DNA from 4 places in the Inquilinus ginsengisoli genome. Region 1 is predicted to be linked to each of the others. Evidence: riboswitches for the same ligand, from Rfam matches in the RefSeq annotation. Region 1 holds a riboswitch; each other region holds the start of a gene.
What was found. Region 1 has a riboswitch for cobalamin ahead of cobU (bifunctional adenosylcobinamide kinase/adenosylcobinamide-phosphate guanylyltransferase). Riboswitches for the same ligand answer to the same signal wherever they lie in the genome.
Positions count from the first base shown of each region.

Region 2: another riboswitch for cobalamin. It lies ahead of E9232_RS11060 (CbtB domain-containing protein); the one in region 1 lies ahead of cobU (bifunctional adenosylcobinamide kinase/adenosylcobinamide-phosphate guanylyltransferase).
Region 3: another riboswitch for cobalamin. It lies ahead of E9232_RS13820 (ribonucleoside-diphosphate reductase subunit alpha); the one in region 1 lies ahead of cobU (bifunctional adenosylcobinamide kinase/adenosylcobinamide-phosphate guanylyltransferase).
Region 4: another riboswitch for cobalamin. It lies ahead of E9232_RS33545 (GNAT family N-acetyltransferase); the one in region 1 lies ahead of cobU (bifunctional adenosylcobinamide kinase/adenosylcobinamide-phosphate guanylyltransferase).

Region 1 covers NZ_JAVDPW010000006.1:533,470-538,754, reverse strand. The annotation lists gene cobN (cobaltochelatase subunit CobN) at 1-392, opposite strand, end outside; gene cobW (cobalamin biosynthesis protein CobW) at 392-1,420, opposite strand; gene cobU (bifunctional adenosylcobinamide kinase/adenosylcobinamide-phosphate guanylyltransferase) at 1,431-1,955, opposite strand; cobalamin riboswitch at 2,078-2,292, opposite strand; gene E9232_RS19555 (ABC transporter permease) at 2,334-3,371, opposite strand; gene E9232_RS19550 (sugar ABC transporter ATP-binding protein) at 3,392-4,888, opposite strand; gene E9232_RS19545 (sugar ABC transporter substrate-binding protein) at 5,054-5,285, opposite strand, start outside.
Region 2 covers NZ_JAVDPW010000003.1:716,909-722,193, reverse strand. The annotation lists gene E9232_RS11075 (YcjX family GTP-binding protein) at 1-472, shown strand, start outside; gene E9232_RS11070 (TIGR01620 family protein) at 469-1,494, shown strand; gene E9232_RS11065 (hypothetical protein) at 1,509-1,952, opposite strand; cobalamin riboswitch at 2,070-2,299, shown strand; gene E9232_RS11060 (CbtB domain-containing protein) at 2,464-2,655, shown strand; gene E9232_RS11055 (CbtA family protein) at 2,666-3,394, shown strand; gene E9232_RS11050 (metal ABC transporter substrate-binding protein) at 3,580-4,476, opposite strand; gene E9232_RS11045 (metal ABC transporter permease) at 4,503-5,285, opposite strand, start outside.
Region 3 covers NZ_JAVDPW010000004.1:476,284-481,568, forward strand. The annotation lists gene E9232_RS13820 (ribonucleoside-diphosphate reductase subunit alpha) at 1-2,469, opposite strand, end outside; cobalamin riboswitch at 2,582-2,774, opposite strand; gene E9232_RS13825 (acetoacetate decarboxylase family protein) at 2,943-3,554, shown strand; gene E9232_RS13830 (hypothetical protein) at 3,517-3,708, opposite strand; gene E9232_RS13835 (hypothetical protein) at 4,011-5,285, shown strand, end outside.
Region 4 covers NZ_JAVDPW010000017.1:13,861-19,145, reverse strand. The annotation lists gene thiO (glycine oxidase ThiO) at 1-452, shown strand, start outside; gene thiS (sulfur carrier protein ThiS) at 449-652, shown strand; gene E9232_RS33560 (thiazole synthase) at 682-1,452, shown strand; gene E9232_RS33555 (thiamine phosphate synthase) at 1,449-2,063, shown strand; gene dapF (diaminopimelate epimerase) at 2,145-2,993, opposite strand; cobalamin riboswitch at 3,089-3,289, shown strand; gene E9232_RS33545 (GNAT family N-acetyltransferase) at 3,392-3,973, shown strand; gene ffh (signal recognition particle protein) at 4,139-5,285, shown strand, end outside.

The sequences.
Region 1 (5,285 bases):
GGCAGGGTCGACAGCGCGTCGAGATCGGCATCCGGCTTGTCGTCGCCCGGCAGCACGGCCAGGGGGATGCCCTCGCGCCGGCAGGCGGCATGCACCTGCTCGATGCCGTAGCGCCAATAGCCGGCGCCGCCGAGCAGCCGCACCACCACCAGCTTCGCCCGGCTGACCACGTCGTCGACATAGGTGTCGACCGACAGGTTGTGGCCGAGCTGCAGCAGGTTGGCCAGCCGGACTGAGGGGAAATCCTCGCCGAAACCGGACCGCGCCGCCGACAGGCAGGCGAGTTCGGTGTCGGCCGCGGTCAGGACGACGATGTCGCCCGGACTCTGGCCGAGATCGACCGCCTCCGACCCGTCGGCGACGCTGCCCGGCTGGGTGGCGAGGAGATGCATCAGGCCGCGAGCGATGCGGTGATGGCGGCGCGGTCGAGGCCGCGTTCGCCGATCACCACCAGGGTGGTGCCGCGGGCCTCGTCGGCGCGCCACGGGCGGTCGTAGTAATGCTGGATCCGGCCGCCCACCGCCTGGACCACCAGGCGCATCGGCTTGCCCTCGACCGCGGCGAAGCCCTTCAGCCGCAGGATGTCATGCGCCTCGATCACCGGCTTCAGCTTGCGCGTCAGGGCGTCGGGGTCGGTCACGGCGCCGAGATCGACATGGAAGCTCTCGAAATCATCGTGGTCGTGCTCGTCCTCGGCATCGTGATGCGAGGGGCGCGCCGCCAGATCGTCCTCGGCCGCGGAGCCGAGGCCCAGCAGCACCGCGGCGTCGATCGCGCCGTGGCGGGCCTTGACCACCTTGACCCCCGGGCGCAGCTGCGCGGCCAGCTCGGCGGACACCGTCGCTAGCCCGGCCTCATCCAGCAGGTCGGTCTTGTTCAGGATCACCATGTCGGCGCAGGCGAGCTGGTCCTCGAACAGCTCCTCCAGCGGGTTGTCATGGTCCAGCCCCTCGTCGGCCGCGCGCTGGGCGGCCAGCGCCTCCTCGTCCAGCGCGAAGCGGCCCTCGGACATGGCGGCGCCGTCGATCACGGTGATGACGCCGTCGACCGTGACCCGAGTGCGGATCTCGGGCCAGCCGAACGCCTTGACCAGCGGCTTCGGCAGGGCCAGGCCGCTGGTCTCGATCACGATGTGGTCCGGCGGCTCGGCGCGGTTCAGCAGCTTCTCGATGGTCGGGATGAAGTCGTCGGCCACGGTGCAGCAGATGCAGCCATTGGCCAGCTCCACCACATCCTCCTCGCGGCAGGTGGCGTCGCCGCAGCTGCGCAGCAGGTCGCCATCGACCCCGACATCGCCGAACTCGTTGATGATCAGGGCCAGCCGGCGGCCATTCGCGGTCTGCAGCAGGTGGCGGATCAGCGTGGTCTTGCCGGCGCCGAGGAAGCCGGTGATGACGGTGGCGGGGATCTTGGCGGGCATGCGGTCTCTCTCAGGCGGATTTCAGGGTTAGGGGAAGGCCGGCGGCGACGAAGACGACGGAGGGAACCACGGCCGCCACGGCCTGGTGCAGGCGCCCGGCATGGTCGCGGAAGGCGCGGGCCAGGGCGTTGTCGGGGACGATGCCGAGCCCGACCTCGTTCGAGACCAGCACCACGGGGCCGGCCGGCGCCGCCAGCCAGCGCACCAGCCGGTCGGTCTCATCAGCGATGTCGCGGTCGGCATGCATGAGGTTGGACAGCCACAGCGTCAGGCAGTCGACCAGCACGGCGTGGCCGGGGCCGGCGACCTTGTCCAGGGTCTCGACCAGCTCCAGCGGCGCCTCGACCGTGCGCCAGCGCGAGCCGCGCTGTTCCTGGTGGCGGGAGATGCGCTCGACCATCTCGGCGTCCCAGGCCTCGGCGGTGGCGAGATAGATGCAGTCGCCGGGCTGGCTCTCGACCAGCGCCTCGGCATGGCGGCTCTTGCCCGAACGGGCGCCGCCCAGCACCAGCGTCGCTGCCGGCAGACTAGCCACTGATAGCTCGATGCTGCACGCCTCGCCCTTCCGGTCGGCCGGCCAGGGCAATCGGACGCCGGAGACGGTGCCCGGAAGGCGCCATGCATCCCGCGCCACCGGTTCACCCCGCCCGGCGGTTCGCACGCATCGCCTCGCCGGCAGGTCTCCTGGCTCGCGGGTCGTCGCCTGCCTCCGCCTTCCCGGCCATCGGCCAGTGGCTGTCGGAGTTGGGCTCGCCGCCTACAGTTGCGGGGGCAGCCGCGGATCAGGCCTCCTGAAAGGATAGACCGTCCCGCGTTCCCTTTTCATCCCCTCGGGCGTCCGCCCTTGGGGAACCAGCTGCGCGATGGCCGCACAGTAGGAGGCGCGGGCAAGGGGGTCAACGGCGCCGAAGCGTCACGACGCCTTGCCGGTGTCGCCGGCGGAGCGCAGCCGCTGGGCGTAGACGTTGATCACCAGGGCCGCGAGCAGGATCAGGCCGCGGATCAGGATCTTCAGGAAGCTGTCGATGTTGACGTGGTCCAGCCCGTTGTTCAGCACGCCCAGGATGAACAGCCCGATGATGGTGTTGCCGATGCCGCCGCGGCCGCCGAACAGGCTGGTGCCGCCGACCACCACCGCGGCGATGGCGTCGAGCAGGAAGGTGTCGAACTCGTTCTGCTGGGCGCTGCCGAAATAGGCGACGCCGAGCATGCCGGCGATGCCGGAGCAGACGGCCGAGATCACCATCACCGCGCCGACGATGACCCGGACGTTGACGCCGGAATACTCCGCCGCCTCGCGGTTGCCGCCCACCATGTAGACGTAGCGGCCGAAGCGCGTGTAGGTCAGCACCAGGTGCCCGGCCAGCAGCATGATGGCGGCCACGATCACGATCCATGGGATGCCGCCGATCGAGCCGGAGCCCAGGGTGACCACCAGCGGCGGCACGGCATAGGCGATCTGGCCGCGCACCAGCATGGCGCAGATCCCCGCGCCGATCTGCATCATGGCCAGGGTCATGATGAAGGACGGGATGCCGATCCGCGTCACCCCCACCGCGTTGACCAGGCCCAGCAGGGCGCAGCCGGCGAGCGCGATCACGATCGCCAGCCAGCCCGGCAGCGGCACGTTGGCGATGGTGACGTAGGTTTCCTGCGCGGTCAGGAAGGCGACGATGATGCCGGTGGCGTTGGCGATGCTGGCCACCGACAGGTCGATCTCGGCGCACAGGATCACGAAGGTCAGGCCGACGGCGATCACCGCCGTCACCGAGATCTGGTTCAGGATGTTGCTGAAATTGTCGACCGTCAGGAAGGACGGGCTGGCGATGCTGAAGAAGCCGACCAGGATGATCAGGGTGATGAACGGCGCGATGTTGCGCAGCTGCCCGCCCAGCATCCCGCCGAGCCGGGAGGCGGTGCCGCGGACCGGCGGTTTGGCTGACGCGTCCATGCGATTCCCCTGCTCCACCATCATGCCGCCTCGAGCAGGCGGTCCTTGCTGACCATGCCGCCGGCGAATTCGCGGGTGATGCCGCCCTTGCGCATCACCAGGATGCGGTCGGCGAGCGACAGCACCGTCTCCGGCTCGGCCGACACCACCACCACGCCGATGCCCCGGTCGCGCAGGCCGCGCACGATCCGGACCACATCCTCCTTGGCGCCGACATCCATGCCGCGGGTCGGCTCGCTCAAGATCAGCACCTTGGGCGTGAAGGTCAGCCACTTCGCCAGGGCGACCTTCTGCTGGTTGCCGCCGGACAGGGCGCCGAGATGCGCGTCGACATGCGGGGTGCGGATGCGCAGCTCCTCGACCCGCTCGCGGGCGATGCGCCGCTCCGACTCCGGGCTCAGCAGCCAGCGCGACACCCGGTCCAGGATGGCGATCGAGGTGTTCTTGTAGATCGGCTCGTGGTGGAACAGCATCGCCCGCCGGCTTTCCGGCACGAAGGCGATGCCGGCGCGGCGGGCGACGGCGGTGCTGCGCAGCCGCACGGCCCGGCCGGCGACCCGGATCCGGCCCTGGTCGGGCTGCAGCTTGCCGAACAGGGTGCGCGCCAGCTCCAGCTGGCCGCAGCCCATGAAGCCGTAGATGCCCAGCACCTCGCCCGCCCGCACCTCCAGCGAGATGTCGTTGTAGAAGCGGTCGGCCGACAGTCCTTCCGCCGCCAGCACCACCGGGGCGCCGGGCTTGGAGTCGAGCCGGATCTCGCCGGTGTAGCTTTCCTCCAGCTCGCCGTGGCCGGCGCCGATCATGTGCTCGATCAGCGCCGCCTTGTCGGTCTCGGCGGCGCGGGCGCTGAGGATGCGGCGGCCGTTGCGGAACACGGTGACGGCGTCGGACACCTTCAGGATGTCGTCGAGGAAATGCGAGATGAAGACGAAGCTGCGGCCCTCCTCGCGCAGCCGCCGCAGCACGCCGAACAGGCGCTCGATCTCCGGCGGCGACAGCGCCGAGGTCGGCTCGTCCAGGATGATGATGCGGGCGCCGGAGAACAGCACCCGGGCGATCTCGATCAGCTGCTGCAGCCCGATCGGCAGCGCCCCGGCTGGCGTGCGCGGGTCGACGTCGATGCCCAGCCGGCGGATCTGCTCGCCCGCCGCCTTGCGCATCCCGGCCCAGTCGACGATGCCGAAGCGGCCGACCGGCTGGGTGCCGAGGAACACGTTCTCGGCGACGCTGAGGTCCGGCACGATGCTCAACTCCTGATGCACCATGCCTACCCCGGCGGCGGCCGCGTCGCGGGCCGAGCGGAAGCGGACGGCCCGCCCCTCGATCCGCATCTGCCCGTCATAGTCGGCATGCACGCCGGCGATGATCTTCATCAGCGTCGACTTGCCGGCGCCGTTCTCGCCGACGAGGCCATGGATCTCGCCGGCCTCGAGCGTGAAGTCGACCTCCCGCAGCGCCCGGACGCCGCCGAACGACTTCGAGATGCCGCTCAGCTCGAGCAACGGAGTCTGGGTCATGGCGCGGGCCTGTCCATTCTTCGAGACGTCTTCCGGACGCCCGCCTCCATCGTCATTGCGAGGAGGCGAAGCCGACGAAGCAATCCATGGCGCCGATGCGGGCTGCCCCATGGATTGCTTCGCTGCGCTCGCAATGACGATCCTTTCACGACCGATCGGCTGCGATCAGATCAGGAAGTGATCCTGCATCCACTGCATGCCGGCGGCGTTGGCCTTGGTGACCACGGGACCGTCGGTGACGACCGATTTCGGGATGCCTTCGCCGGTCTTCTCACCGCCGGTCACGGCCGCGACCCCCGCCACCACGGCGCCGCCATGGATGCGGCAGGACGGGTTGCGCACGGTCGCGAACATGCGGCCTTCCGAGACCGCCTGGATCGCCGGTGGCATGGCGTCG
Region 2 (5,285 bases), on a different contig from region 1:
CATCCTGGGCTGCTTCCGGACCGGCGGCGTCAACTGGCTGTGGCCGTTCGAGACCCGGGTGCGCAAGGTGCTGTTCGCGGCGACCAAGGCCGACCACCTGCCGCGCGAGGGGCATGAGCCGCTGGTCGGGCTGATGGACGAGCTGCTGCAGCAGAGCGTGCGCCGCACCGCCTTCCAGGGCGCCACCGCGCGGTCGATGGCGATCGCCTCGCTGCGCGCCACCCGCGAGGTCGACGTCAAGCACGAGGGCGAGACTTTGCGCTGCGTCGCCGGGACGATCGAGCCGGGCGGCAAGCCGGTCGCCGCCTTCCCCGGGGCGCTGCCGCGCAGCCTGCGCGAGGCCCGTGGCGGCGGCCGCTTCGGCGCCCAGCGCTTCCTGCCGCCGGCCGATCTCGGCGCCGACGGCCAGCCCTGGCCGCACATCCGGCTGGACGGGGCGCTGCAGTTCCTGATCGGGGAAGACCTGGCATGACCCGGCCGCCATTGATTCTCGACGAACTGCCCGAGGCGGAGGGGCGGCAGACGCCAGCCCCGGCCGTGTTCCGGCTCGACCAGGCCGAGGCGGTGGCGGTCGAGGACGACCCGGTCCCGGCCGCGCCGGAAGCCTCCGATCCCGGCCTGTACCGCCGCCGCAGCCCGGGCAGCGTCGCCCTGCGCATCGCCTTCGGGGCGCTGACCGGCCTGGTGGGCCTGGGCATCGGCCTGTGGATCGAGCGCCTGGTCACCGACCTCTTGAGCCAGGGCGGGCCGCTGCAGGCGGCGACGCTGGTGCTGCTCGGCATCGCCGGGATCGGCATCCTGGTCTGGGCCGGCTGGGAGCTGCTGGCGCTGCGTCGGCTGGGCCGGGTCGAGGCGATCCGCAGCCTGGCCCGGGCCGCAGCCAGCGGCGATGCGGCCGCGGCCGAGGCGGTGGTGGCGCGCTTCCGCGGCCTGCACGGCAGCGGTCCGGCCGCCGACGGCATCGCCCGGCTGGAGCGCGAGCGCGACGAGCTGCGCGACCCTGCCGACCTGATCGCGCTGCTGGAGATCCACGCCCAGCGCCCGATCGACGCCGCCTGCCGCGCCACCATCGCGGCCACGGCGCGGCGTACCGCGCTGATCACCACGGTCACGCCCTTCGCCGTGGTCGACATGATCGTGTCCGGCGCGCTGAACCTGCGGATGATCCGGCGGATCGCCGAGATCCAGGGCTTCCGGCCCGGCCTGTTCGCCACGCTGTCGCTGATCCGGCGGGTGGCGACCACGCTGCTGATCGCCGGCGGGGTCGAGGCCGCCAACGACTATCTCGGCGATTTCCTGGGCGCCGGCCTGCTGCGCTCCTTCGGCCGCCGCGCCGGCGAGGGCGCGATCAACGGCATCCTCAGCGTGCGCATCGGCCTGGCCGCGATGAAGGTGTGCCGCCCCCTGCCCTATCTGCGCGACCACCCACCCGGCACCATGAGCCTGGCCAAGGCGATCTTCGGCGCCGAGACGGGGCCGAAGGGCAAGGACTAGGCACCCGCGGGGCGTCACTCCGATAGACGAATGCCATTCTCCTGGCACCAAACCTGAAGAGCTTCCTCGACGGTGCGCTCTTCGTAATCGTGCCAGCGATCGAGCGCGCCCCGCGATTCCAGCAGCCGCTTGAACTGCCCATACGCGCCCTTTCGCCGGAATATGTCCTCGACCGTGTCGAGGTCGCCGGGCAGCTCGCGATCGACGAAGCGCAGGACCAGGTCCCGGCCGAGATCGAGTTCGTTCTTGTGCGGAATGGCAAGGTAGCGATCGGAGGTCTCCACGTCGTCCGGAGCCACGTCCTCCTCCATGATGTCGGCAAAGTCCGAGACCAGGTGGATTTTCCCGGTGTCGAGCGAGACATAGGCCTTGTTCTCGCCGAAGCCGCCGGTGCTGACGAACTCATAGGCAAGTCGCAATTCGGTGCGATCGATCGTGACCGGGTCTTTCGATGCCATCGGGCGCTCTCCTCGACCAGGGGACCGTGCCACCGGATTGCCACGCTCCCGCGGCGCTCCGCAATGACGATGTCACGCGGGAGGCCCTGGGATGACTTGCCGCACCCGGCGGAATGACGTATCGGTTTCCGTGATGGTGCCCCGAGGACGACCTCCGAGGGGATTAAAAGGGAACACGGTGCGGACGACCCAATCAGGGGCCTAGACCGTGGCTGCCCCCGCAACTGTAAGCGGAGAGTCTGCCGCCATCGACGACCACTGGGCCACCGGGCGACCGGAGGCTTGGGAAGGTCGGCGGCAGACCACGACCCGCGAGCCAGGAGACCTGCCATCATCGTAGGGGTTCCATTGACCGGGCGGGGTGCCCGGAGGCGGAGATGATGGTGTCCAGGATCGTCTCATGGCGACGCGTCGCCGGCCCTGCCGCGTGCAGGCCGGGGCAACGCGTGCCCATGCCTTCGGCCGACGCGGCCCGTTTCACCATTGAACGCAAGGCATAGGAGACAGGGACATGACGTCCAACCCGTCCATCACCATCGGTACCGGCGCCAAGGCAGCGCCGCGCAGCCGCACCGCCGTCCCCGCCCTGCTCGCCGCCCTGTTGGGGGTGGTGCTGGTCTGGGGCGTCGGCTTCTCGCATGCCGAGGCCTTCCACAACGCCGCGCACGACACCCGGCATTCGAACGCGTTCCCCTGCCACTGAGGAGTCGGCAATGGCCGCGTTCCGCAGCTTCTTCCTGGTGGCAGCGCTGGCCGGGCTGATCGCCGGCGCCTTCATCACCATCGTCCACCAGTTCGGCACGGTGCCGATCATCCTGCATGCCGAGGTGTTCGAGAAGGCCGGCGAGGACGCCGCCGCCCCCGCCATGTCGATGGCCGCGCCCGCCGCGACCACGGCGGCCGCCGAGCACGATCATGAGCACGGGGCCGCGGCCTGGGAGCCGCAGGACGGCTTCGAGCGCACCGCCTACACGCTGCTGGCCGACGTGCTGACCGGCATTGGCTTCGCCCTGCTGCTGGTCGCGGCCTATGCCGTGCATGGCGGCGAGATCGACTGGCGCCGTGGCCTGTTCTGGGGCCTGGCCGGCTTCGCCACCTTCACCCTGGCGCCCGGCCTGGGCCTGCCGCCGGAGGTGCCCGGCACCGAGGCGGCGCCGCTGTTCGACCGCCAGGTCTGGTGGGTGGCCACGGCGCTGGCGACCGGCGGCGGGCTGGCGCTGATCTTCCTGACCCGCAGCGCCCTGTGGAGCCTGGCCGGCATCGTCCTGCTGGTGCTGCCGCACGCCTATGGCGCGCCGCAGCCGGCCGAGTTCAAGTCGGTGGCGCCGGAATCCCTGACCCATGACTTCATCGTCGCGGCGGTGATCACCAGCCTGCTGTTCTGGGCCGTGCTGGGGTCGCTGACCGGCTTGTTGTACCAACGCTTCCGGCCGGCGGCATAACCGCCGAACCTCATATCGGCTGTCTGAATTCCTGACCTGTCATCCCGTGCGCGCTGCGGCACGCAGTGCTGCGGCGCAGACACGGGATCTCGGCACGACCTCGAAGAGATCCCGGGTCAGCAGCGCATCACTTCGTGCTGCGCGGCGCCCGGGATGACGACGAGTCGATGTTTGCGGGATTGGTATCAGTTCTGCTTCATGCCGCCGACCAGCGTTGTGATGTTATACCGAAACATCTTCGCATAAGTCGAAGCCGGGCCGTCCTCGGTCGACAGCGCCTCGGCATAGAGCTCGCCGCCCATCTGCGCGCCGGAGGCCTTGGCCACCTGCTGCACCAGCCGGGGGTCGGTCGCGTTCTCGATGAACACCGCCTTGATGTGCTCGTGCTTGATCTGGTCGATCAGCTTGGCCACGTCGCCGGCCGAGGCCTCGCTCTCGGTGGAGAAGCCGACCGGGGCCCGGAACTCGATGCCGTAGGCGGCGCCGAGATAGCCGAAGGCGTCATGGCTGGTGATGACCTTGCGCTTGGCCTCGGGGATGGTCGCGACCTCGCGCCGGGCCCAGCCGTCGAGGTCCTTCAGCTCGGCCTCGTATTTGGCGCCGTTGGCCTGGTAGGCCGCGGCATGGGCCGGGTCGGCGGCCGCCAGCGCCTTGGTCACGTTCTGGGCATAGACCACGCCGTTCGCCGCGCTGTTCCAGGCATGCGGGTCGGTGATCTCCTTGCCGTCATCCTCCATCCGGCGGGTGACGATGCCGTCCGAGGCGACGATGATCTTGCCCTTGTAGCCCGAGGCGGTGATCAGCCGGTCCATCCAGCCTTCGAGGTCGAGGCCGCTGACGATGACCACGTCGGCCTTGGCCAGGGCCTGGGCGTCCTGCGGCGTCGGCTCGTAGACATGCGGGTCGCCGTTGGGGCCGACCAGGCTGCGGACCGCGACGGTGTCGCCGCCGACCTGGTGGACGATGTCGGCCAGCACGGTGAAGCTGGCGACGACGTTGAGCGTCTTGTCCTGCGCCCAGGCGGGCAGCGCGCAGGCAGCAAGAGACAGGCCCAGAAGGCCGGCACGAAACAGGGTCTTCATGCAATGGCTCCGATTAGGACACGAGGTCAGCGCGCGTAATGCGCGGTCGGCAGGTATCGGGCCCGCAGGCTGTCATGCGTCCCGAAGATCAACGACAGCACGTAGAGCGCCCCGGCCGTCAGCACGATGCTGGGCCCGGAGGGCAGGTTGCCGTGATAGGAGAACAGGAGGCCGGAATAGCCGGACAAGAGGGCCAGGCCGGCCGAACAGGCGAACAGCGACCACAGCGACCGGGCCCAGAACCGCGCCGCCGCCGCCGGCAGCATCATCAGCCCGACCACCATCAGCGTGCCCAGCGCCTGGAAGCCGCCGACCAGGTTGAGCACCACCAGCATCAGGAAGGCGAAATGCACCGCCGCCCCGATGCCGCCGACCATGCGGAGGTAGCCGGGGTCGAAGCATTCGACCACCAGCGGCCGGTACAGGAGCGCCAGCGCGATCAGGGTGACGGTGGCGATCCCCGCCATCAGCAGCAGCGCCGCGTCGTCGACCGCCAGGATGGTGCCGAACAGCACATGCATCAGGTCGACATTGCTGCCGCGGGTCGAGACGATCAGCACGCCGGCGGCCAGCGCGATCAGGTAGAAGGCGGCGAAGGCGGCGTCCTCGCGCAGCGCCGTGACCCGGGTGACGGCGCCGGCCATCAGCGCCACCAGCAGGCCGGCGACCAGCCCGCCCAGCCCCATCGCCCACAGCGACAGGCCGGAGATCAGGAAGCCGACCGCGGCGCCCGGCAGCACCGCATGCGACATGGCATCGCCCACCAGGCTCATCCGCCGCAGCACCAGCAGCACACCGACCGGGCCGCA
Region 3 (5,285 bases), on a different contig from region 1:
GTCCCACAGGCCGAGCGCCTTGAGATCACGCACCAGGCCGGGATTCACCACCGTGAAATCGCCCGACATGTTGGCCTTGACGTAGAGGTTGCGGAACGCCGGCTCGATCGACTGGGCCACGCCGCAGATGTTGGAGATGGTCGCAGTCGGCGCGATCGCCATGGTGTTGGAGTTGCGCATGCCGGTGCTGCGCACCCGATCGCGCAGCCCGTCCCAGTCCAGCGTCTTGGAGCGGTCCATCTCCAGCACGCCGCCGCGGGCTTCGGCCAGCAGCTCGATCGAGTCGATCGGCAGGATGCCGCGGCTCCACAGCGAGCCCTCGAAGGACGGGTAGCGCCCGCGCTCGGCCGCCAGCTCCACCGATGCGGCGATGGTGTGATAGCTGATCACCTCCATGCTCTCATCGGCGAAGCGCACCGCCTCGTCCGACGCGATCGGCAGCCGCAGCGCCTGCAGCGCGTCCTGGAAGCCCATGATGCCGAGCCCGACCGGGCGGTGCCGCAGGTTGGAGCGGCGGGCTTCCGGGATGGTGTAGAAGTTGATGTCGATGACGTTGTCCAGCATCCGCATCGCGGTGCGGATGGTGCGCTCCAGCCGCGCCCGGTCCAGGCCGCGCTCGCCGACATGGTTGGCGAGGTTGATCGAGCCGAGATTGCAGACCGCGACCTCGTCATCCGAGGTGTTCAGCGTGATCTCGGTGCACAGGTTCGAGGAGTGCACCACGCCGACATGGCCCTGCGGCGAGCGGATGTTGCAGGGGTCCTTGAACGTGACCCAGGGGTGGCCGGTCTCGAACAGCATGGTCAGCATACGGCGCCACAGGTCGAGCGCGCGGACCTGCTTGTGCACGCGGATCTCGCCGCGGGCGGCCTTGGCCTCATAGGCCTCGTAGGCGGTCTTAAACGCCGGGCCGTAGAGGTCGTGCAGGTCGGGCACCTCGTCCGGCGAGAACAGGGTCCAGGCGCCATCGGCCTCGACCCGCTGCAGGAACAGGTCCGGCACCCAGTTGGCGGTGTTCATGTCATGGGTGCGGCGGCGATCGTCGCCGGTGTTCTTGCGCAGGTCGAGGAATTCCTCGATGTCGACGTGCCAGGTCTCGAGATAGGCGCAGACCGCGCCCTTGCGCTTGCCGCCCTGGTTGACCGCGATGGCGGTGTCGTTGGCGACCTTCAGGAACGGCACGACGCCCTGCGACTGGCCGTTGGTGCCGCGGATATGGGCGCCCAGGCCGCGCACCCGGGTCCAGGAATTGCCCAGGCCGCCGGCGTATTTGGACAGCAGCGCGTTGTCCTTCACCGCCTTGAAGATGCCGTCGAGGTCGTCGGCGATCGAGGTCAGGAAGCAGGAGGACAGCTGCGGCCGCGGCGTGCCGGCGTTGAACAGCGTCGGGGTCGAGCACATGAAATCGAAGGAGGAGATCAGGTCGTAGAACTCGATCGCCCGCGCCTCGCGGTCGATCTCCCGCGCGGCCAGCCCCATGGCGACGCGCATGAAGAACACCTGCGGCAGCTCGAAGCGGATGCCCTCGGTCTGCAGGAAGTAGCGGTCGTACAGGGTCTGCAGCCCGAGGAACTGGAACTGCAGGTCGCGCTCCGGTTTCAGCGCCGCGGCGAGCTTCTTCAGGTCGTAGCGCGCCAGCTCCGGGTCCAGCAGGTCGACCGCGATGCCCTTCTTCACATAGGCCGGGAAGTATTCGGCATAGCCCTCGACCATCTCGGCATGGGTGGCGCGGGTCGGCCGGCCATGGACGAAGGACAGCGCCTCGTGCCGCAGCAGGTCGAGCAGCAGCCGGGCGCTGACCTGGCTGTAGTTCGGCTCGGTCTCGATCAGGGTGCGCGCCGCCATGATCGGCGCCAGGGCCAGCTCGGCCTCGCTGATGCCGTCATAGAGGTTGCGGCGGGTCTCGGTCAGCACCGGCTCGGCCGCGACGTCGGCGAGGCCGGCGCAGGCCTCCTCGACCAGCCGCACCAGGCGGGCCTGGTCCAGGGGCGCGCGGCTGCCGTCGGCCGCGGTGACGTTGAGCACCGCCGCCACCGGCGAGGCCTCGACCCGTGCCGCGGCCGCCGCCCGCTCGCGCGCCCGCTCGGCCCGGTACAGGACATAGGCCCGGGCGACCTTGTGGTGCTCGCCGCGCATCAGCGCCAGCTCGACCTGGTCCTGCACCTCCTCGATGTGGAAGGTGCGGCCGTGGTCGGCCCGGCGGGTCAGCGCCGCAGCGATCTGGCCGGTCAGCTCCTCGACGATGTCATGCACCCGGCGCGAGGCCGAGGCGCCCGACCCTTCGACCGCCAGGAACGCCTTGGTCAGCGCCGCCGAGATCTTGGCCGCGTCGAAGGCGGTGACCGCGCCGTTGCGGCGGATCACCTGGTAGGCCGGTTCGGCGGCCTTCTGATTCGAGGCGGCACGGGGCGCGGCGGGGGCGGCAGGTGCGCCAGCGAGCGCGCGGTCGGTTTCCTGGATGGCTGACATCGGCTAACCCCATAGATGTAGAGGGGCTTGGGCCGATGACGCGGAGTCGACAATAGCGTCGGCAAGCCGACGCAATCCGACTGACGCACCATCGAGGCACCCCGCCCGAGGACGTTCTTCACGATCACGGGCCGGTCTCCTGGCTCGCGGTATCGACCCTTCCGTCTCGCCTTCCCGGCAGGTTGCCCCACCAGTGACTCAAGACGACGAAAGAGCCTTGCCGCTTACAGTTGCGGGGGCAGCTCCGGCCTTGCCGACGAATAGCGCACCGGATTCCCTGTAGCGCCCGTGATGTCTAGATATTGACGTCTTTATGGCGGTCTACGTCAATACCTAGTTGGTGAGGTCGCAAAACTCGCAATCCAAGTTCGTTTTTGACGGCCCGGATGCAATCCCGGATTCAACGGTCCGATCCGGCCCCATCGGCGCTTCGGCATGGAGCCCCCGGGCTGCCTGCTGTACACCGAAACGGCATGATCCAGCCCCCCTATCCAGCGCCGCCCTGGCGCCTGCGCGGCACCCTCGATGCGGCGCTGTGGCGGATCCCGCGCAACGCCCTGCCGGGGCCGCTGCCGTCCGGCGCCCGGCCGTTGGGCTGGGGCGGCACGGCGCTGCTGCTGACGGTGCGGGCGGATTGGGACGACCGGGGTGACCTGGCCTATCGCGAGCTGGTGGTCGCGGTGCCGGTGCGGCTGGGCTGGCGGTTCGGCGCCACCGTCACCGCCGCCTGGGTCGACAGCCCGGCCTCGCTGGCCGGCGGCCGGGCGCTGTGGGCGATCCCGAAGCGGCTGGGCCGGTTCGAGACCGCCGCCGGCCGCACCACCCTGGCCGATGCCGACGGCCCGGTCGCGACCACGGACGACCGGGCGGGCCGCACCCTGCCCTTCCGCCTTCCGGTCCGGCTGCTCACGCTGCAGCCGGGGGACGGCCAGGTGGTGGCGACGCGGTCCCGCGCCACCGGCTGCCTGGGCTTGGGCGGCGCCACCTGGGACCTGCCGGCCACCGGGCCGCTGGCGATGCTGGCCGGGTTGCGGCCGCTGCTGACGGTCAGGCTGGCAGACGCCGCGGCGCGGTTCGGGGTGTGACCGGCCGGCGGGCCGGCCCGTCCTCGGCGCAGTCGGGCTGCGGCGGCTCGACCCAGAAGGGCAGATCCGCCAGTTGGCGCGGGGTCATCGCCAGCAGCGTCTCGGCGCCGTCGGGATCACGCCGCTGGGAGCGTCGCCACGAGAAGAGTGTCATGATGGCCTCCTGGACCAGACATTCTCCATAGATAGGGCGGCGCGCGCCCGCCTAGGAGGGACAGCGTCTCTCCATGACTATAGAAAATCTCTATAGTGCGATGTCTGACGCTCCCGGTGTGCGCGGCCGCCGGCGGCATCCGGTCCGAAATATGACCGCTGTCCTGAAACCTTCACCGATCGAATGTGTTTTCACAGAACTGCCGCTTTCGGGTCGCGGCCTCTCGCGCATCACGCGAAACAATCAATCAGCCGCCAAGAGCAAAACGAAACACCATAAATCCCCTGCAAAGGAGATGCCCCATGGTCGGTCCGGTCACGCGTCAGCCGCCCCCTCCCTGGCGCACCCTCAGGCGCGATGCCCCCTCTTTCGAGCAGTCGCTCGCTTTGGCCCGGCAGCAGGCCCCGGCCCAGCCCGCCCAGGCTCCCGCCGCCCCGACCGACGCACCGCCCGCGCTCGGCCCGTTCCCGCCCGGCGCCAAGCCGCTGGGGATCAACGAGCACAAGGTCGGAGAGGCCTGGCCGTTCCGCATCTTCATCCGCGACGAGGGCTTCGACTTCACCGACAACGACGCGCTCCACGCGCAGCTGCCGGCCACGCCCAAGCTCGACCCCCTGCCCTTCGGCAACCGCCCCGCCGCGGCGCCCGGCGCCGACCGCAGGCTGCAGGCGGACGACACCGTCATCGTGCTGGACGAGACCCGGCTCGGCTATCTCGGCCAGCAGCGGCAGCTGCTGGCCAAGGCGTCCGATCCGAAAATCTCGGATTACGAGCGCCAGCTGACCAAGGACGACCTGGCCGCCGTCGTGGCCCAGGAGATCGACTACGCCGCGACCGAGCAGAGCGCGCCGGACTTCGACGCGCTGATCCAGCCGATCGCGGCCCGGGCCCCGGACGATCCGGTGTTCCAGGAGGCGATCCGCACCGCCAAGGCGCAGAAGCTGAACGAGTGGAAGGTCGACGACCGGACGGCGGACGGCGCCGCCGCGGTGCAGAAGCTCGGCGCCGACGGCAAGTACGACGACGTCACCGCCCTGGTCAGACAGCGGGTGATCGCCGCGGCCGACAGCACCGCCAAGGACACCCCGGAGCCGCAGGCCCTGGTGGCGGCGATGACCCATCTCACCGGCGTCTACAAGACCTATGCCGGCGGCGACACCGCGCAGTATCTGGCGGCGGTGCAGAAGGGCTTCAGCGAGGCCCACCAGGAGGTGTTCCTGGAACGGCCGATCCGCGAGATCGAGGCGGCCTGGGGCAAGGGCGGCAAGGACGGGGCCAAGGCCGCCGCGGCGAAGCTGGCCGAGCTGACCGACACGAACCGGACGATGCCGATCCTCGGCGGCCAGGTGATGAGCGACCCGCGGGTCAGCGCCATCGCGCGCGGCTGCGTCGACGAGGTCGCCAAATGGCGCCCGGGGCCCGACCTCAAGGACGCGAAGAAGGTGATCAGCGACCTGGCCCAGGCCAGCCAGAACGTGGTCTGTGGCGATGGTGACGCGCCGGGCCAGGGCAAGGCCGCGGTCGACGCCCTGGCGGGGCATATGGTCGACAAGCTGCGCAGCGAGGAGGTCACGGGC
Region 4 (5,285 bases), on a different contig from region 1:
AGGGCCAGATGCTGGCGCTGCAGATGGACCCGGCGGCGCCGCTGCTGCGCCACGTGCTGTGGGCCGGCAAGGCCTATCTGGTGCCGCGCCTCGACGGCCGCCTGATCATCGGCGCCACGGTGGAGGAGCGCGGCTTCGACACCACCGTCACCGCCGGCGGAATGCTGTCGCTGCTCGACGCCGCCTGGCGGGTGCTGCCGGGGATCGAGGAACTGCCGGTGGTCGAAAGCTGGGCCGGCCTCAGGCCCGGCAGCCGCGACGACGCACCGATCCTGGGCCCGTCGGCGGTCGAGGGGCTGGTGCTCGCCACCGGCCACCACCGCAACGGCATCCTGCTGCTGCCGGCGACGGTCGAGGCGATGGCCGGCCTCATCCTGGAGGGCCGGCTGCCGGCGGCGGCCGAGCCGTTCCGCATCGACCGATTCACCCGGGTCGCGGAGGCGGCGCAATGAACGTGGTCGTGAACGGCGAGGTCGAAGCCGTCATCGGAATCAGCATCCTCGACCTGCTGCTGGCCAAGGGCATCGACCCGGCGGCGCGCGGCACGGCGGTGGCGCTGAACGACGCCGTACTGCCGCGGGCGCGCTGGCCGGAGCGGCAGCTGGCGGCCGGCGACCGGGTCGAGATCGTCCGCCCATTTCAGGGCGGTTAGGGGCCAGGGCGGCTGAGGAGAAAATGGATATGCAGGATCCCCTGATCATTGCCGGCGTGGCGCTGCAGTCGCGCCTCCTGATCGGCACCGCCGGCTATCCCAACCGGCAGCTGATGCTTGAGTCGATCGAGGCGTCGGGGGCGGAGATCGTCACCGCCTCGATCCGCCGCATCAGCCTGGAAGGCTATGCCGAAAGCCTGGTCGACCTGGTCGGCGACCGCTGGCGCCTGCTGCCCAACACCGCCGGCTGCATGACCAGGCGGGATGCGGTGCTGACGGCGCAGCTGGCGCGCGAGGCGCTGGGCACCAACTGGCTGAAGCTGGAGCTGATCGGCGACCGCGAGACCCAGTATCCCGACGTCGCCCAGCTGGTCGAGGCGGCGGATGAGCTGGTGCGCGACGGCTTCGTGGTGCTGCCCTACTGCAACGACGACCTCGTCACCTGCCTACGGCTGGCCGATGCCGGCTGCGCTGCGGTGATGCCGCTGGGCTCGCCGATCGGCTCCGGCCTCGGCGTCTCCAACCCGCATGCGATCGAGATGATCTGCAACCGCCTGTCGGTGCCGGTGGTGCTCGACGCCGGCATCGGCACCGCCTCGGACGCGGCGCTGGCGATGGAGCTGGGCTGTTCCGCCGTGCTGCTGTCGACCGCCATCGCCAAGGCGCGCGACCCGCTGCGCATGGCCCGGGCGATGCGGGCGGGGGTCGAGGGCGGGCGGTTGGCCGCGCTGGCCGGACGCATCCCCAAGCGCCACCTCGCCGACCCCTCCAGCCCGCAGCTCGGCCTGATCGGGACGTGACCAGGCTGCCGGCGCCGGCGCTGCTGCTGATCACCGACCGCAGCCAGTCGGCCCGGCCGCTCGAAGGGGTGGTGGCGGATGCGCTGGCCGTCGGCTGCCGTTGGGTCAGTGTGCGCGAGAAGGACCTGCCGGAGGCGGAGCGGCGCGCCTTGCTGCGCCGGATCTCGGCTTTGGCGCAGCCGGTTGGAGCTATCGTCACAGTCCATGCCGACCTGGAGGCGGCGGCCGAGGCCGATGGGCTGCATCTCGCGGCCGGCGGAGACCCGGGTGCCGCACGGCATCGGCTCGGGCCGTCCGCGCTGATCGGCGCCTCCTGCCACTCCGGGGCGGAGGTCGCGGCCGCAATTGCGGCCGGCGCCGACTACGTCACCCTGGGGCCCGTGGCGCCGACGGCGAGCAAGCCGGGCTATGTCCCTGCGCTGTCACCCCCCGAGGCCGGGGCCATCGCCCGCCGCCATCCCGGACGGGTGATCGCGCTCGGCGGCGTCGAACCGGATCTGGCGGCAGGGCTCCTGGCCACCGGATTCGCCGGCATTGCGGTGATGGGCAGCGTCATGCGCGCGCCGGCGCCAGGGGCGGCGATCGCGGCGCTGCTGGCGGCCCTTCAGTAGGTTGGGTTCGCCTCGGCGAACCCAACATCTCGCCACTGCTCTGATGATCGTTGGGTTCGCCTTGCGAACCCAACCTATGGGCTACGCGTCTTTCGGTGCGTCCAGCAGGTCGCGCGACAGGATGCCGGCGAAGCTGGTCTCGGCCGGGCCGGTCATCAGCACATGGCCGTCGCTCTCGCGCCACTCGATCAGCAGGTCGCCGCCGTCCAGCACCACGAAGACGGTACGGTCCGCCAGGCCGCGGCGGATGGCGGCGACGGCGCCGGCGCAGGCGCCGCTGCCGCAGGCCTGGGTGACGCCGACCCCGCGCTCCCACACCCGGTAGCGCAGCCGGTCGCGGCCCAGCACCTGGACCACGCCGATATTGGCGCGCTCGGGGAACAGCGGGTCGTGCTCCAGCACCGGGCCGACGCCGTCGATCTGCACCGCCTCGGCGTCGGGCACGAAGAAGATGGCGTGCGGGTTGCCCATCGACACGCCCACCGGGTCCGACAGCGCGCCGGACGACACCGGCAAATGCAGCGTGTCGGCCTCATGCGCCAGCGGGATGTCCTGCCAGCCCAGCCGGGCCGGGCCCATGTCGACGGTGACGCCGCCGGGTGCCGTGCGACATTCCAGCAGGCCGGCGCGGGTCTCGACCGCCAGCGTCTCGGCGCCGGTGTCGGCCATGACCAGCGCGGCGACGCAGCGCGTGCCGTTGCCGCAGGCACCGGATTCGGTGCCGTCGGCGTTCAGGATGCGCATGAACACATCGGCGCCCGGCGTCTGCGTCGGCTCGATCACCAGCAGCTGGTCGAAGCCGACGCCGCGGTGCCGGTTGGCGATGCGGCGGGCCTGGTCGGGATGGATCGTGATCGGCCGCTCGCGCGCGTCCAGCACCACGAAGTCGTTGCCCAGCCCATGCATCTTCCAGAACGGCAGCCCGTCCATCGCCCACTCCCAAGTCTCTCCCCCTCCATATGGCATCATCGCGGCCATGGGTGCGAGGCCTAAGGCCTGCGTGATCGACAGGGCGGGGGCCGCCGGGTAGCATGGCGGCCGACGGTGCCCCGGGAGACCGGGGTGAAAAAGGGAAGCCGGTCACTCCCCAATTTGGGGTCATGCCGGCGCTGCCCCCGCAACTGTAGGCGGCGAGTCTGTACCCGAAGCCACCGGAGCCGGTCCGGGAAGGGGGTGCGAGGCGGCGACCCGCGAGCCAGGAGACCTGCCGTCGAAGGATTGCGTGTGACCGGGCGGGGTGTCCCCGGGCGGCGAGCTGGCGTCAGGGCGAGGTCCGCCCATGCCCCGGCCCCTCCCGAACCCCTTGGGAAGGTGGGAGAGGCTCTGTGATGTGCGACCTGAGCGTGCGGCCGCTGGTGGCCGCGGATGTGCCGATGCTGCTCGACATGCTGCGCGAGCTGGCGGCCCACACCGGCCAGTCCGCGGCGATCACGGCGCAGCGCGCCGATCTCGACGAGGCGCTGGCCGAGGTGCCGCCGCGCTTTCGCGGCCTGATCGCCGAGGATGGCAGCGGCGTGGTCGGCTATCTCAGCTACACCATCGACTATTCGATCTGGGCGGGCGGCGACTTCATCCGCGTCGACGACGTCTATGTCCGCGAGCGGGCGCGCAGCCAGGGCGTCGGCCGGCAGTTGATGCGGGCGCTGGCCGACAAGGGCGTGTCCCAGGACATGCGGGTGCGCTGGGAGATGGATCCCGTCAACCACGGCGCGCGCCGCTTCTACGACGCGATCGGCGCGGTGCCGCGGGACAAGACGATCTGGAACTGGTCGGTGGCGGCGATGGAGGCGTTCCTCGACCGCGTCGACCCGGTGCCGGTCGAGGGCGCCGTCCCTTCCGAGGCCGGCCGCGGCCTGCCGGGCGAGGACGGCTTCATCCTGGTGCTGCGCCGGGACGACGGGCAGCGGTAGGGAAGGGGTCGCTGGCCGCTTTGGTTGACTCCGGCGCGTCCCCCGCCTAAAAGACCCACCGTTGCGGGATTGGCCCGCAGCGAGACCCCAAGGGGTGCCGCCAGTTCGCGAGTGTCGCGCACTGGCGTTTTTCCGTTTGGGATCGCGGGATTCGTAAGGGCGATCATGTTCGAAGGACTGAGCGGCCGTCTCGGCGACATCTTCGACCGGCTTCGCAAGCGCGGCGCGCTGTCGGAGGCCGATGTCGGCGCCGCCCTGCGCGAGGTGCGCGTGGCGCTGCTCGAGGCCGACGTCGCCCTGCCGGTGGTCAAGGACTTCATCGACAAGGCGCGCGAGCGCGCGGTCGGTCATGAGGTGCTGCGGTCGGTCACGCCGGGCCAGCAGGTCATCAAGATCGTCCATGACTGCCTGATCGAGATGCTGGGCGGCACGCCCGGCGAGATGCCCGACATCAACGCCCCGACCCCGATCAACCTGATCGCCGTGCCGCCGGTGCCGGTGCTGATGGTCGGCCTGCAGGGCTCGGGCAAGACCACCACCACCGGCAAGCTGGCCCTGCGCCTGAAGGACCGCGACAACCGCAAGGTCCTGATGGCGTCGCTGGACACCCGGCGCCCGGCGGCGCAGGAGCAGCTGAAGATCCTCGGCGAGCAGATCGGCGTCACCACCCTGCCGATCGTGCCGGGGCAGGAGCCGCTGGCCATCGCCCGCCGCGCGCTGGAGCGCGGCCGCCTCGAAGGCTTCGACGTCGTCCTGCTCGACACTGCCGGCCGCCTCGCCATCGACGAGGAGCTGATGGCTGAGGTGGTCGCCATCCGCGACGCCACCAAGCCGACCGAGACCCTGCTGGTGGCCGACGCCATGACCGGACAGGACGCGGTCAACGTCGCCCGCACCTTCCATGAGCGGGTCGGCGTCACCGGCATCGTCCTGACCCGGGTCGACGGCGACAGCCGCGGCGGCGCCGCCCTGTCGATGCGCGCCGTCACCGGCCAGCCGATCAAGCTGATCGGCACGGGCGAGAAGATGGACGCGCTTGAGCTGTTCCATCCCGACCGCATCGCCAACCGCATCCTCGGCATGGGCGACGTCGTCAGCCTGGTCGAGCGGGCGTCGCAGACGATCGAGAAGGAAGACGCCGAGAAGCTCGCCGCTAAGATCCAGAAGGGCGAGTTCGATCTCGAGGACCTCGCCTCCCAGCTGCGCCAGATGCGCAAGATGGGCGGCTTGCAGGGCCTGATGGGCATGCTGCCCGGGGTCGGCAAGATCAAGGACCAGATGAAGACCGCCGGCCTGGACGACAAGATGATCA